2 regions of the Janthinobacterium sp. genome follow, and region 2 is predicted to be linked to the other one. Evidence: predicted binding sites of a transcription regulator. Region 2 holds the regulator's gene; the other holds the start of a gene.
What was found. The regulator sigma-54, encoded in region 2, starts transcription at its own class of promoters, with help from an activator protein. The targets are predictions, from matches to a motif close to TGGCANGNAANCTGCTTT.
Positions count from the first base shown of each region.

Region 1: the regulator sigma-54 is predicted to act here: its motif matches at 2,437-2,454, upstream of RTQ46_RS26470 (TorF family putative porin).

Region 1 is NZ_DAMAGB010000077.1:1,370-8,540, forward strand. Features, by position in the region: gene RTQ46_RS26455 (hypothetical protein) at 1-339, opposite strand, end outside; gene RTQ46_RS26460 (YifB family Mg chelatase-like AAA ATPase) at 393-1,913, opposite strand; gene RTQ46_RS26465 (accessory factor UbiK family protein) at 2,015-2,266, opposite strand; gene RTQ46_RS26470 (TorF family putative porin) at 2,535-3,302, shown strand; gene RTQ46_RS26475 (P-II family nitrogen regulator) at 3,314-3,652, shown strand; gene RTQ46_RS26480 (ammonium transporter) at 3,664-5,226, shown strand; gene gshA (glutamate--cysteine ligase) at 5,410-6,708, shown strand; gene gshB (glutathione synthase) at 6,805-7,171, shown strand, end outside.
Region 2 is NZ_DAMAGB010000001.1:263,645-270,815, reverse strand. Features, by position in the region: gene RTQ46_RS01265 (PTS sugar transporter subunit IIA) at 253-735, shown strand; gene hprK (HPr(Ser) kinase/phosphatase) at 772-1,707, shown strand; gene rapZ (RNase adapter RapZ) at 1,973-2,836, shown strand; gene hpf (ribosome hibernation-promoting factor, HPF/YfiA family) at 2,931-3,299, opposite strand; gene RTQ46_RS01245 (RNA polymerase factor sigma-54) at 3,369-4,847, opposite strand; gene lptB (LPS export ABC transporter ATP-binding protein) at 4,852-5,610, opposite strand; gene lptA (lipopolysaccharide transport periplasmic protein LptA) at 5,610-6,200, opposite strand; gene lptC (LPS export ABC transporter periplasmic protein LptC) at 6,227-6,850, opposite strand; gene RTQ46_RS01225 (KpsF/GutQ family sugar-phosphate isomerase) at 6,907-7,171, opposite strand, start outside.

The sequences.
Region 1 (7,171 bases), on a different contig from region 2:
GACTGCTGATTTTTCGCTGCGCACCGTGCCCTTGATATTGTTGAGCAAGGCTGTTTTCATCGCAGGCAAGGCGGCTTGCGCCTGTTCGGCGCTGGCCAGCGTTGCGCTGCCGATGGCAAAAGTGTTGCCTTCAGCTTCGCTGGCGGTCATGGTCAGGCTGACTTTCTTGCCATCGAGATTGATCTCGCGCGTCAGCACGGACGGCTTGCCCGGAAACAGCGCTGTAAACTGCGCGTCGGGACTGCGATAGTCACGCCAGTCGAATTGGGGGCTGCACGCGGATAACAGCAAGGTGATGGCAAGCATGCCCAGCGCAGTGGCGAATGATGTTTTTTTCATCAGCCGATGGTAGCAGTGCTGCCGGCCGTATGCAATCGCGCACGTTGGCAGTTCTAGGTCTCTCGCAGCACGCGCCGGTACTGGATGGCCTCGGCAATATGAGCGTGTGCAATGGTCGCGCTGCCGGCCAGGTCGGCAATGCTGCGCGCCACGCGCAAGACCCGGTGGTAGGTGCGCGCGGACCAGTGCAGGCGCAGCATGGCGCCATGCAGCAGCTGCTCGCCGGCCTGGTCAAGCTGGCAGTGCAGGGCAATTTCATTATTGCCGAGGCGATGGTTGGCCTTACCCTGGCGCGCCAGTTGAACGGCGAACGCGGCCGACACGCGCGCCGCGATCGCTGCCGTGCTTTCGCCGGGTTTGGCCTGCGCGCCGAGCAGTGCGGGCGGCATGGCGGCCACCTCGATCTGCAGGTCAATACGGTCGAGCAGCGGACCGGACAGGCGGCTGTGATAGCGCAGCACGGCATCCGGCGTGCAGCGGCAGCGGCCGGACGCGTGTCCCAGATAGCCGCAGGGGCAGGGATTCATGGCGGCGATCAGTTGAAACCTTGCCGGAAACTCGGCTTGCCTGGCGGCACGCGAGATGGTGATCAGGCCCGATTCCATCGGCTGGCGCAGCACGTCCAGTACCCGGCGGTCGAATTCGGCGATTTCATCGAGAAACAGCACGCCGCAATGGGCCAGTGAAATTTCACCGGGACGCGGCACATTGCCGCCACCGACCAGGGCCACGCCGGACGCCGTCTGATGGGGCGCCCGGTAAGGTCGCCGCTTCCAGTTTTCCACCTTGAAGCTGCCGCCCAGCGAATGCACGGCCGCCGATTCCAGCGCTTCGTCGTCACTCATCGGTGGCAGGATGCCGGGAAAACGGCTGGCCAGCATGGTCTTGCCGGCGCCTGGCGGACCCACCATCAGCAGGCTGTGGCCACCGGCGGCGGCCACTTCGAGGGCGCGCCGCGCATGCTGTTGTCCTTGCACGTCCGCAAAGTCGGGATAGGAAAAATCGGCTTGCGGCAGGGCTGGCTGGTGCCGCTGCAGCGCCGCGCACTGGTCGCGCGCCGCAAAATGGGCACACACTTCCAGCAGGCTGTGCGCTGGAAAAATGCTGGCGTCGGCCACCAGTGCCGCTTCATCGGCATTCGCCTGCGGCAGGATAAAGGAACGCGGCGTACCGCTCTTGCTGCGCTGCATGGCAAACGTCATGGCCAGCGCGCCACGGATGGGGCGCAGCTGGCCCGACAGGGACAGCTCGCCGGCAAATTCATAGCGATGCAGCTGTTCTCCCGGCAGCTGGCCGGAGGCGGCCAGGATGCCGAGGGCAATCGGCAGGTCGAAGCGGCCGGATTCTTTCGGCAAATCCGCCGGTGCCAGGTTGGCCGTGATGCGCCGGGCGGGCATGTCGAAACCGCAGTTCTGCAGGGCGGCCCGTACGCGGTCGCGCGATTCCTTGACTTCCGTATCGGGCAGGCCGACAACGGTAAACGACGGCAGGCCATTGGCCAGGTGAACTTCAACGTTCACCTCGGGGGCTTCCATGCCGGCCAGCGCGCGGCTTTTCAGGACTGCCAGGCTCATCTGATCTCCCGTACCGCAGGCGCGGACTCGATCAGTCTAGCCGGTGATCCGGCATGGCGTTTGAGATGCGCCAGCAAGAACGCATCCCGGCAAACCTGAAATTACAGCGTTTTGCCCTCGTTCAGGCGCGCTTCCAGTTCGATGACGCGCAGTTCCAGCGCGTCCAGCTTGGCGCGTGTCTTGGCCAGCACTTGCGTCTGGATATCGAATTCCTCGCGCGTGACCAGGTCCAGGCGGGCGAAGCCCTGCGTCATCATCGACTTCACGTTCTTTTCGATGTCCTTGGCCGGCGAGTTTTCAATGGCCTGGTGGATCTTGCCTTGTAAATCGTTAAAGAAAGTATTCATGTCCATGGTATGTCCTTAGTGGTACTGCATATGCATCGCACCATTGCGGTGCACGTCAGCTTTAATGTGGTGCGAATATGGGCGCTTCATCACGTCTTTGCCGTCCAGTGCCGCATTTTCAGCGGCTTTCAGAGTATGTATGGACAGAAATACAGCTGACAAGGTGGCAATCTGGCTGGCACGTATTCTGCTAAAGAGTAGATGAACGCTTTGTGATCGCCAGACCAGATTTTAAACCTCAACCGCTTTAAAAGTTCAATAAAAGGGAACCGCCATGAAGAATCTGTCCAAGAACATGACTGTAGCAGCTGCGTTGGCATTTGCCGTGTCCGCTTTGTGCGGAAGCGCAATGGCCCAGGAAACTGCCGCAGTACCTGCTGTTGCCGAAGCCGTGCCAGATAACGTCGTGAGCTACAACGTGGCGCTGACCACTGACTACCGTTTCCGTGGTGTATCACAAAGCCGTCTGAAGCCAGCCGTCAGCGGGGGTGCCGACTACACCAATAACCCGACCGGCCTGTATGTGGGTACCTGGTTGTCGAGCATCAAATGGATCAAGGATGGCGGCGGCGACACCAATATCGAGTGGGATGTCTATGCTGGCAAACGTGGCGAAATCAAGAACGGTTTTACCTATGACGTAGGCGGCCTGTACTACTTCTACCCATCGAATGGCCTGAGCACCAACGCCAATACTTTCGAAGTGTATGGACAGATCGGCTTCGGTCCTGTCTACGCCAAATACTCGCACGCCACCACCAACCTGTTCGGCGTGCCTGACAGCAAAAACAGCGGCTACTGGGATCTGGGCGCCAATGTGGAAGTCCAGGATGGCTACATGTTCAACGTGCACGTGGGCCGCCAGAACGTGGAACACAACAAGACCGCCAGCTATACCGATTACAAGATCGGAGTGACCAAGGACTTCGGCATGGCCACGGTCGCCCTGGCCGCAGTCAAGGCCAATATCGATGCCTTCGCGCCGAATGGCAAGAACCTGGCGAAAACCGGCCTGGTACTGACTGTTTCCAAAACTTTTTAAGCGAGACTGCCATGAAAATGATTACCGCAATCATTAAACCGTTCAAGCTGGACGAGGTGCGCGAAGCCTTGTCGGCTATCAATGTGCAAGGCATTACGGTCACGGAAGTGAAGGGTTTTGGCCGTCAGAAAGGCCACACGGAACTGTACCGTGGCGCCGAGTATGTGGTCGATTTCCTGCCAAAAACCAAGATCGAAGCCGCCGTCGATGACGCCATCGTCGACCAGGCCATCGAAGCGATCGAGGGTGCCGCGCGTACCGGTAAAATCGGCGATGGCAAGATTTTCGTGACCACGTTGGAACAAGTCATCCGCATCCGCACCGGCGAAACCGGCAACGAAGCGCTCTAAGGGGAATATTGATGCGTAAAAATATAACAAAATTATTAGCTGGGGTTGCCTGTCTGTTTGCATTTGGCGTGTCAGCGCCAAGCTTTGCCGATGCACCGAAACCGGAAGCTGCTGCCGCTACCACGGCCGCCGTCGCCACGCCGGAAGTCGCACCATTGGCCGTGCCCGCTGCCGCGCCAGCGCCGGCTGCTGCTGAAGTTGCCGCGCCGGCCGCCGCCGCACCTGCCGCCGCCGCACCCGCACCGGTCCCCAACAAGGGCGACACCGGTTTCATGATGGTCTGCGCCATCCTGGTGATCCTGATGACGATACCTGGCCTGGCCCTGTTCTACGGTGGCCTGGTCCGTTCCAAGAACATGCTGTCGGTACTGATGCAAGTGTTCATGGTGTTTTCGCTGGTGGTCGTGCTGTGGTGCATCTATGGCTACTCGCTGGCGTTCACTGAAGGCAACGCGTTCTACGGTACCTTTGCCCGCGCTTTCCTGAACGGCATCTGGGATCCTGCCACCGGCACGTTTGCCGTCGCCGCTACCTTCAGCAAGGGCGTGGTCATTCCTGAATTCGTCTTCGTCGCCTTCCAGGGCACGTTTGCCGCCATTACCTGCGCACTGATCGTCGGCGCCTTTGCCGAGCGCGCCAAGTTCTCCGCCGTGCTGGCTTTCGTTGTGCTGTGGTTCACGTTTGCCTACCTGCCAGCGGCCCACATGGTGTGGTTCTGGACCGGCCCTGACCTGATTACCGATGCTGCCACCGCCGCTTCGGAAGCGGCCAAAGCCGGCTGGATCTGGCAAAAAGGCGCGCTGGACTTTGCCGGCGGCACCGTGGTGCACATCAACGCCGCTGTGGCCGGCCTGGTTGGCGCGATCATGATTGGCAAACGCGTCGGTTACGGCCGTGAATCGATGGCGCCACACTCGCTGACGATGACCATGGTTGGCGCATCCCTGCTGTGGGTGGGCTGGTTCGGTTTCAATGCCGGTTCCTCGATGGAAGCTGGCGACCTGGCTGCCCTGGCGTTCGTCAACACCATGCTGGCCACCGCTGCCGCCACGCTGTCGTGGGTCTTCGGCGAATGGATTACCAAAGGCAAGCCTTCGATGCTGGGCGGCGCTTCCGGCGCGGTTGCCGGCCTGGTAGCGATCACCCCTGCGGCCGGTTTTGTCGGCCCGATGGGCGGCCTGGTCATCGGTCTGCTGGCCGGTATCGTCTGCCTGTGGGGCGTGACGGGCCTGAAACGCCTGATCGGCGCCGATGATTCGCTCGACGTGTTCGGCGTGCATGGCGTGGGCGGCATCCTGGGTGCCATCCTGACCGGAGTGTTTGCTGCGCCACAACTGGGCGGCCAGGGCATCTTCGACTATGTCACCAACAAGATCTCGACCGATCCGTATTCGATCGGCCATCAGGTCTGGGTCCAGGCGCAAGCGGTCGGCACCACCATTATCTGGTCGGCTGTGGTGTCCGTGATCGCCTACAAACTGGTCGATATCGTCATCGGCCTGCGCGTACCGGAAGAAGAAGAGCGCGAAGGCCTGGACATCACGAGCCACGGCGAGCAGGCCTATCACAACTGATACATGATGTTCTGAGTTTGTTTTGCCGGAAAGGCGCCTCATCGAGGCGCCTTTTTTTCGTCCAGGGAATGGAAAAGGTCTTTAAAACAAGGCTTTCGCCCCGATTTGGGATACTTACACGGTAATATAGTCGGCAGTTCTGTGTGCTTTTCTGAATATTGCACATATTTTAAGGATGTAACTATGGTTCCCCATCTCGTCACGGCCCTGACCGGACCGCTGCTCGACCTCGAAAAAAAGATTCTGGCCGCGACGCCGGCCATTGAGCGCTGGTTCCGCATGGAGTGGCAGGAGCATACGCCACCGTTCTATTGCTCGGTCGACCTGCGCAACGCCGGCTACAAGCTGGCGCCTGTCGACACCAATCTGTTCCCCGGCGGCTTTCACAACCTGGCCACGGAAATGCTGCCGCTGTCGGTGCAGGCCGCGATGGCCGCGATCGACAAGTATTGCCCGGACGCCCGCAACCTGCTGATCGTGCCGGAATTGCACAACACCACGCCGCAGTACCTGCAGAACGTGGCGCGCCTGATGCAGATCTTCCGCCAGACGGGCCTGCATGTGCGCTTCGGCTCCTGGTCGCCGGAGATCACCCAGCCGACGCCGCTGGCCCTGCCGGATGGCAATATGCTGGTGATCGAGCCGCTGGTGCGCCTGAACAATGGGCGCCGCCTGGGGCTGAAGGATTTCGATCCGTGCACCATCCTGCTGAACAACGATTTGTCGGACGGCATTCCCGACATCCTGCAGAATATCCATGAACAGAGCCTGCTGCCGCCCCTGCATGCGGGCTGGGCCCTGCGCCGCAAGAGCAACCACTACACGGCCTACGACGAAGTGGTGAAAAAATTCGGCAAGATGATCGATGTCGATCCATGGATGCTGAACCCGTTCCATGCCAAGTGCAGCGACGTCAATTTCCAGGAAGGCGAGGGCGAAGATGCGCTGGCCGCCAGCGTCGACGTGCTGCTGGCCAAGATCCGCAAGAAGTACAAGGAATATGGCATCAAGGAAAAGCCGTTCGTGATCGTCAAGCCCGACGCGGGCACGTACGGCACCGGCATCATGACGGTGCGCGACGCCAGCGAAGTGCGCGACCTGTCGCGCAAGCAGCGCGACAAGATGTCGATCGTCAAGGATGGCCAGCTGGTCACCGACGTGATCATCCAGGAAGGCGTGCCCACCTTTGAAAGCATCAAGGATGCGGTGGCCGAGCCGGTGGTCTACATGATCGACCGCTATGTGGTGGGCGGCTTCTACCGCGTGCATGCGGAGAAGGGCGTGGACCAGAACCTGAACGCGCCCGGCTCGCAGTATGTGCCGCTGGCGTTTGCCCAGCAGCATGCGGTGCCGGACCTGAAGGCCAAGCCGGGCACGGCCGCGCCGAACCGCTTCTATGTGTATGGCGTGGTGGCGCGCCTGGCCCTCCTGGCCGCGTCGCTGGAAATGGAACGCACGGACCCGAATCCCGAAGTGTACTGACAGGGTTCGCCGGACGCCGGGCGCGGTGGAAACCCCGCCCGGCGATCTCGGCTAGAATCAAGCCTTCTTATTCCCGCATTCCGACTGGACCGACTCATGAAAATCGCATTCCTTGCCGACCCGCTGGCAGGCTTCAAGACCTACAAGGACTCCACCTTCGCCATGATGCGCGAAGCAGCGCGCCGCGGCCACGCGATTTACGCGTTCGAGCAGAAGGACATGGCGCTGGAAGAGGGCATCGTCACGGCGCAGGTAAGCCACATCACGCTGACCGGCGACGAGCACGACTGGTACAAGATCGAATCGACCGAGGAGGTGCGCCTGTCCACCTTCGACGCCATTATCGAGCGCAAGGATCCGCCGTTCGACATGGAATATGTGTACGGCACCTACCTGCTGGAACTGGCGGAAAAGCAGGGCGCACGCGTCTTCAACAAGGCCTCGGCGATTCGCGACAACAATG
Region 2 (7,171 bases):
ACAGAAAACGCTGAAAAGTCGGAAAATCGGCATTCAGCGACGGAAAAACCGGCTGGAGTTTCGTTTTTAATCAAGAAATAGCTAATTCACCTTGATGTTATTTTTTTGTTAAAATGATGACTACTCTTGCCGGAGCGCCCACTGCGCCGGCAGCAAGCATATACTGTTGAGAATTGGCGTTACAGGCCGCACAAACAGGCCTATAATTCGGCTCGCAAGCCTTCTGCGCATTGCACCATTTCATTGAGTGTCATGACTAATCTTAGCAAAATACTATCCCTCGAAAACGTCCTGCTGGACCTGGAAGTCTCCAGCAAAAAGCGCGCTTTCGAGCAAGCCGGCCTGATCTTCGAAAACAATTACGGCATCGCCCGCTCTACCGTGTCGGACAATCTGTTCGCGCGCGAACGCCTGGGTTCGACCGGCCTCGGTCATGGCGTGGCCGTGCCGCATGGCCGCATCAAGGGCACCAAGACGCTGAAGGCGCCACTGGGCGCCTTCGTGCGCCTGGTCGAACCGATTCCGTTCGAGTCGCCCGATGGCAAGCCCGTCAGCCTGCTGTTTTTTCTGCTGATCCCCGACCACGTTACCCAGCAGCATCTGGAAATCCTGTCGGAAATTGCCGAGATGTTTTCCGACGACGCCTTCCGCACGGCGCTGGCCACCGATCCGGAACCGAAATCCGTGCATTCGCGCATCGTCAATTGGCAACCTAGTCTGCAAGCGGCGGGTTAAACTTCAGGTCTTCCTCCACTCCTGAAGAAAACTGCCATGTTGCAAACGCCGCTGACGATACAACGCCTGTACGACGACAATCGTGAAAGTCTGCAACTGGGCTGGTTTGCCGGCTTTCCCGGCGGCGAGCGCCTGATCTCGGGCGATGTTTCCTCGGCCGCCGACCAGGTCGGCCATTTGAACCTGATCCACCCAGGCCGCATCCAGGTGTTTGGCCACCAGGAAATCAATTACTACCAGCGCCTGAAGGTCAATACGCGCACCCACGTGATCGGCGAGCTGATCGCCGGCGGCCCGCCCGCGCTGATCATCGCCCAAGGCCTGGAAACGCCACCCGACATCCTCGCCATCTGCGACGAGCAGAATATCCCGCTGTTTTCCACGCCGCTGCCGGCCGCGCAAGTGATCGACTTCCTGCGCGTCTACCTGTCAAAAAAGCTGGCGCAGCGCATCATCATGCATGGCGTTTTCATGGACGTGCTGGGCGTGGGCGTGCTGATCACGGGCGACTCGGGCCTGGGCAAGAGCGAGCTGGGACTGGAACTGATTTCGCGCAGCCACGGCCTGGTGGCCGACGATGCCGTCGAGTTTTCACGCATCGCGCCGAACATGATCGAAGGACGCTGCCCGCCGCTGCTGCAGAACCTGCTCGAAGTGCGTGGCCTGGGCCTGCTCGACATCAAGGCCATCTTTGGCGAAACGGCTGTGCGCCGCAAGATGCGGCTGAAACTGATCGTGCACCTGGTGCGCCGCAATGCGCTGGAAGAAGAAGTCGAGCGCCTGCCGTTCCTGTTCCCAACCGAAGACGTGCTGGGCCTGCCGATCCGCAAGGTCGTCATCCCCGTCGCCGCCGGCCGCAATATCGCCGTGCTGCTGGAAGCGGCCGTGCGCAATACCATCTTGCAATTGCGCGGCATCGATACCTTGCAGGAGTTCATGGAGCGGCAACGATTGGCCATGAGTGGCGATTGATATTGCCAAGGAGTTCGCCCTTGCAAGGGCGAACCGTTCCGCAGGCACGAAGCTGCGCTTCGTCAATTCCCTGCTTCACCAACGATTGGCAATGAGCGGCGATTAGCGCGTAGGTCGGATTAGCGGGCCTTGGCCCGCGTAATCCGACAACATTGTTGGCACCGGCACGTGGGTTTGTCCAATCCGCACCACACAAGTAATTGCAATAATTTGTAAGCCGGGTTGCCACGGGGCGCGCATGCGGTCTTTATTGTATGATTGCCGCATGCATATCGTCCTTATCACCGGCATCTCCGGCTCCGGCAAATCCGTCGCACTCAATGTGCTCGAAGACACCGGCTATTACTGCGTCGACAACCTGCCGCCGGCCCTGTTGCCGAACCTGGTGCAAACCCTGCGCGAAGAGGGCGCCACCCATTTGGCCGTGGCCGTCGATGCGCGCAGCGCCGAGTCGCTGGTCAGCCTGCCGCACAATGTGGCGCTGCTGCGCGACCAGGGACATGACGTCAAGGTGATGTTTCTGACTGCCACCACGCATTCGCTGGTGGCACGCTTTTCGGAAACGCGGCGCAGCCATCCGCTGTCGCATGAATTGCGCCCCGACGCCAATCCGGCCAGCCGCCGCACCCTGATCGAGTGCATCCTGGAAGAGCGCGAACGCCTGTCGGCGATCGAGCAGCTCGGCCATGTGATCGATACGTCCGAGCTGAGCGCCAACAAGCTGCGTGCCTGGGTCAAGGATATCGTTGCTTCCGAACGCGCGCCGCTGACCTTGTTCTTCGAATCGTTTGCCTTCAAGCTGGGCGTGCCGCTGGACGCCGACTTCGTGTTCGATGTGCGGGCCTTGCCGAATCCCTATTACGACCTAGCGCTGCGTCCGCTCGATGGCCGCGACGCGCCGGTGATCGCGTTTCTCGACGCACAGCCGAGTGCGCTGGAGATGTTTGCCGACATCCGCAATTTTGTGGAAAAATGGTTGCCGTCGTTCAAATCCGACAACCGCAGCTATCTGACGGTGGCGCTCGGCTGCACGGGCGGCCAGCACCGCTCGGTGTACATGGCGGAACATCTGGCGCAGTATTTTGCGGACAAGGAACGGGTCGTCCTGCGGCACCGCGAGCGTCACTGAGCAGTGAACGAGGAAAAAATGGCCGCAAAAAAGGGCGCGAGTAAAATACAGCGCGCCCTTAGTTGATCACAACAATCTGGAAACGGCAGGCCGGCTAGACAGCGGCGGCGGCTTCTTCAGAGTTGTCGGTGTTGTCAGGCAGATGCTTGATCGCCTCTTTACCGTGCCCTTGCACTTTGGTTTTGTACTTCATCACTTGCCGGTCCAGCTTGTCGATCAGGCTGTCGATCGCGGCATACAGGTCTTGCGCCAGGCTTTCCACATAGACGGTCTTGCCGCTCAGTCGCAGATTCACTTCGGCCTTCTGGCGTTTTTCTTTCTCTTTGAGGTTGTCGACGGTCAGAATCACGGCAATATCGATGACGTGATCGAAATGGCGTTTCACGCGTTCCAGTTTGGTTTGTACGTATTCACGGATGGCTGGTGTCACTTCGAGATGATGTCCGCTGATGGTGAGATTCATACACACTCCTAAAGATGATCGGGTTCGTGCGGTGTCCGTGACATCCGGACCGTAGAGGAACCGAAAAAACTACAAAGACTTACGCAGGCTCACTGGCGGAATTTTCAACGCTTCCCGGTATTTGGCAACAGTACGTCGCGCAATCACCATGCCTTGTTCCCCCAGCATGTCCGCAATCTTACTGTCGGATAAAGGATTTTTAGGGTTCTCTGCTCCTGTCAATTGCACGATCAATGCCCGTATCGCCGTCGAGGACGCTTCCCCTCCTGCTTCGGTGGCGACATGGCTGCCAAAGAAATACTTCAACTCAAACATTCCATGCGGGGTCAGCATGTACTTTTGGGTTGTTACCCGCGAGATAGTACTCTCGTGTAAACCCAGTGTATCAGCTATTTCACGAAGCACAAGTGGCCGCATGGCAACTGCGCCATGCGAGAAAAAATCCTTTTGTCGTTCTACTATCGCCTGCGCCACGCGCAGGATGGTATCGAAGCGCTGGCGCATGTTCTTGATCAGCCATTTGGCTTCCTGCAGCTGCGCGCCCATGCCGCCCTCGCCTTTGCCCTGCTTGAGCAGGTTGGCGTACATGGCGTTCACGCGCAGGCGTGGCATCACGTCATTGTTCAGCGATACCTGCCAGCCATTGCGGGCGCGCTTGACCACCACGTCCGGCACCACGTAGTCGGACACGTCGGACGCGAACACGGCGCCCGGATGGGGATTGCACAGGCGAATCACGGTCTGTGCTTCGCGCAGGTCTTCATCGTCGCAATCGAGGGCTTTTTTCAGCTTGTTGAAGTCGCGCTGGGCAAACCAGGTCAGGTGTTTTTCCACGATGGTCAGGGCCATGCGGCGCGTCACCAGCGCCACCTGTGGCAGGCGCTTGATCTGCAGCGCCAGGCATTCGGAGGCGTTGCGCGCGCCCACGCCGGCCGGGTCGAAACTTTGCAGCAGCGACAGCGCCGTGCGCAGCTCGTCGGCGTCCACTTCCAGCTCTTCCGGCAGGCGCGCCTGGATCTCCTCGAGTGGCTCTTCCAGATAGCCATTGTCGTCCAGCGCATCGATGATCAGTTCGACCAGCGCGCGGTCGCGCAGCTCCAGCACGGTCACGCGCATCTGCTCCATCAGGTGCTCGCGCAAGGTGCAGTGATGGGCCTCCAGTTGTGGCCTGGAATCTTCGTCATCGGGCGCCTTGCCGCGACTCGCTTCGTTCCAGTCGCTGTCGCCGCCTTCGGGCGCGGCCGTGCTTTCGCCGCCATCGCCATCAAAGGTTTCCGCTTCGGCGGCTGGCGCCGGCGCGTCCTGGCCCGGTGGCGCCGGCGGTGCTTCGCCGGGCGCCGCGGTCGAGCTCAGCGCACCATCGGACAGCAGGCGCAAGGAGCGGTCGAGCGGATCGTCGAGCCGTTCCAGCAAGGGATTATCGGTCAGCAATTGCTCGAGCTCCTGGTGCAATTCCAGGGTGGACAGTTGCAACAGGCGTATCGATTGCTGTAGTTGCGGCGTCAGTGCCAGATGCTGCGAGGTGCGCAGCTGCAGTGATTGTTTCATCGGCTTACATGCGGAAGTGTTCGCCCAGATACACGCGGCGCACCGACTCGTTGGCGATGATGTCGTCGGGCCGCCCGGACGCCAGCACCGAGCCCTGGTTGATGATGTAGGCGCGGTCGCAGATGCCCAGCGTTTCGCGCACATTATGGTCGGTGATCAGCACGCCGATATTGCGTTCCTTCAAAAACCGCACGATGCGCTGGATCTCGATCACGGCGATCGGATCGACGCCGGCGAACGGTTCATCGAGCAGCACGAAGCGGGGATCGGTGGCCAGCGCGCGGGCAATTTCCACGCGCCGCCGTTCACCGCCCGACAGCGACAGGGCCTGGTTTTCGCGCAGCTTTTCGATCTGCAAGTCGGCCAGCAGCTTGTCGAGGCGCTCCTCGATCTCGGGCTTTTTCAGCGGACGGCCGTCGACGGTCTGGATTTCCAGCACGGCGCGAATATTGTCTTCCACCGTCAGCTTGCGAAATACCGACGCTTCCTGCGGCAGGTAGGACAGGCCCATCTGCGCGCGGCGGTGGATCGGCAGGCTGGAGATATCGACGCCGCTGATGTCGATGGTGCCGCCGTCCGACGGCACCAGGCCGACGATCATGTAGAACGAGGTGGTCTTGCCGGCGCCGTTCGGACCCAAGAGGCCCACCACTTCGCCGCATTCGACTTGCAGCGACACGTCATGCACGACCTGCCGCTTGCCATAGGTCTTTTGCAGTCCCCGCACGATCAGGGTGCTGCCACAGCGTAAATTGTTGTCCATTATTTCTTTCCTGGCGTGGGCACCGGCGCAGGCGCGGCGGGCGCCTTCTCCGCCGGCGTCTTGTTCTTCGGCTGGATCACCATGCGCACGCTGCCGGCGCCCGGGGCGCTGGTACCGCTGTTGCTGTTTTCCATGTTGAACAACTCGTTGCGGCTGTCATACGAGATAAAGGCGCCGTTGGCCACGTCGGTCGGCTTGGTGCCTTCCAGGCGCGTGAGCTTGGCGCGGGTAAACAGTTTCACCACTTCCGTCTTGTTGTTGTATTCCACGCGCTCGGCTTCGCCTTCGATCCACAGGTCGCCGGCGCCATCGCGTTTCTGGCGGAAAGTGGCCAGCTTGCCCGCATCGGCCCAGAACGTGATGAACTGGTAGCCCTGCGGATCTTCCGTGATCAGGGCGCGGCCGGCCTTCATGGTCAGCGTACCTTTTACCAGCACCACGTCGCCGGTCAGCGTGCGCGTCTGCTTGATGTCATCGACCTGGCCGCGCTGGGCGGTGATCACGGCTTCTTTTTCGGAGTCGGCCTTTTCGGCCCGGGCCGTGCCCATCACGGCCAGCGAGAACAGGCTCAACAGCAAGATTTTTTTCATTTTATATTAGTCCTTTTGCATATCTTTTATTGGGCCGGCGCAGCAGCGGGCGCCTGCACCGGCGTGCGCGGCGGAATCACGATGCGCACCGAATTGGGCACGTCCACCACGCTGGTGGCGTTGTTGGCGTTCAGGCCCACGCCGGTCACATGCGAGCGGCCCGACACCAGGTCGACCGGCACGGCCGACTCCATCCGCTCTTCGTCGGGGTAAATCGTCAGCGCCTCGGTTTTCAGCGTCAGGTTCTGCGTTTTCGGCCCGGCTATGCGGTCGATCACCACATTGCGCGACAACTGCAGGCGCGTGTTGTTCTGGTCGATATGCGCCAGTTCCGCGTTCATGTTCAGCGGCGGCACGCCCGGGCTGATCTTGCGCACGAAAGGCTGGTCGATATTGGACGAATCGTCAGCCGGGAAATGCGTGAGCTTGGCGCCGGACACGATATAGCTCGGTTTGCCCTGCAAATCCATGCGCACCATGCTGAAATTGGTGACGAAATAATCGGGCTCGTCGAGCTTCTTGCTGCCATTGACGTCCTGGCTGCTCTTGTTCATCACTTCGAGCAGCCAGAAGCTGCCCAGTGCGAACACGACGGCGCCCAGCACGGTAAAAATCATGCGCCAGCGATGGGCGCCTTCTGGCTTCCGCATAGTGTTTCACTCTCAAAAAGTTGTGCCTCCCTGCCGGTCCGGCAGGCCTGCGGGCATCAGATCACCTTGGCCTGTGTCAGGTCATGGATATGCAGCGCGCCGACCAGCTTGCCGTCAGCGTCGACCACCAGCATCTGATTGATGCGGTGCTGCTCCATCACGGCCACGGCATCGACGGCCAGACGGTCGGGCGCGATGCTGCGCGGCTGCGCATGCATCACGTCGCGGATCGCCACTTGCGTGAAATCCTGCACGCGTTCGAACATGCGGCGCAGGTCGCCATCGGTAAACACGCCCACCGGGCGGTCCTGCGCATCGACC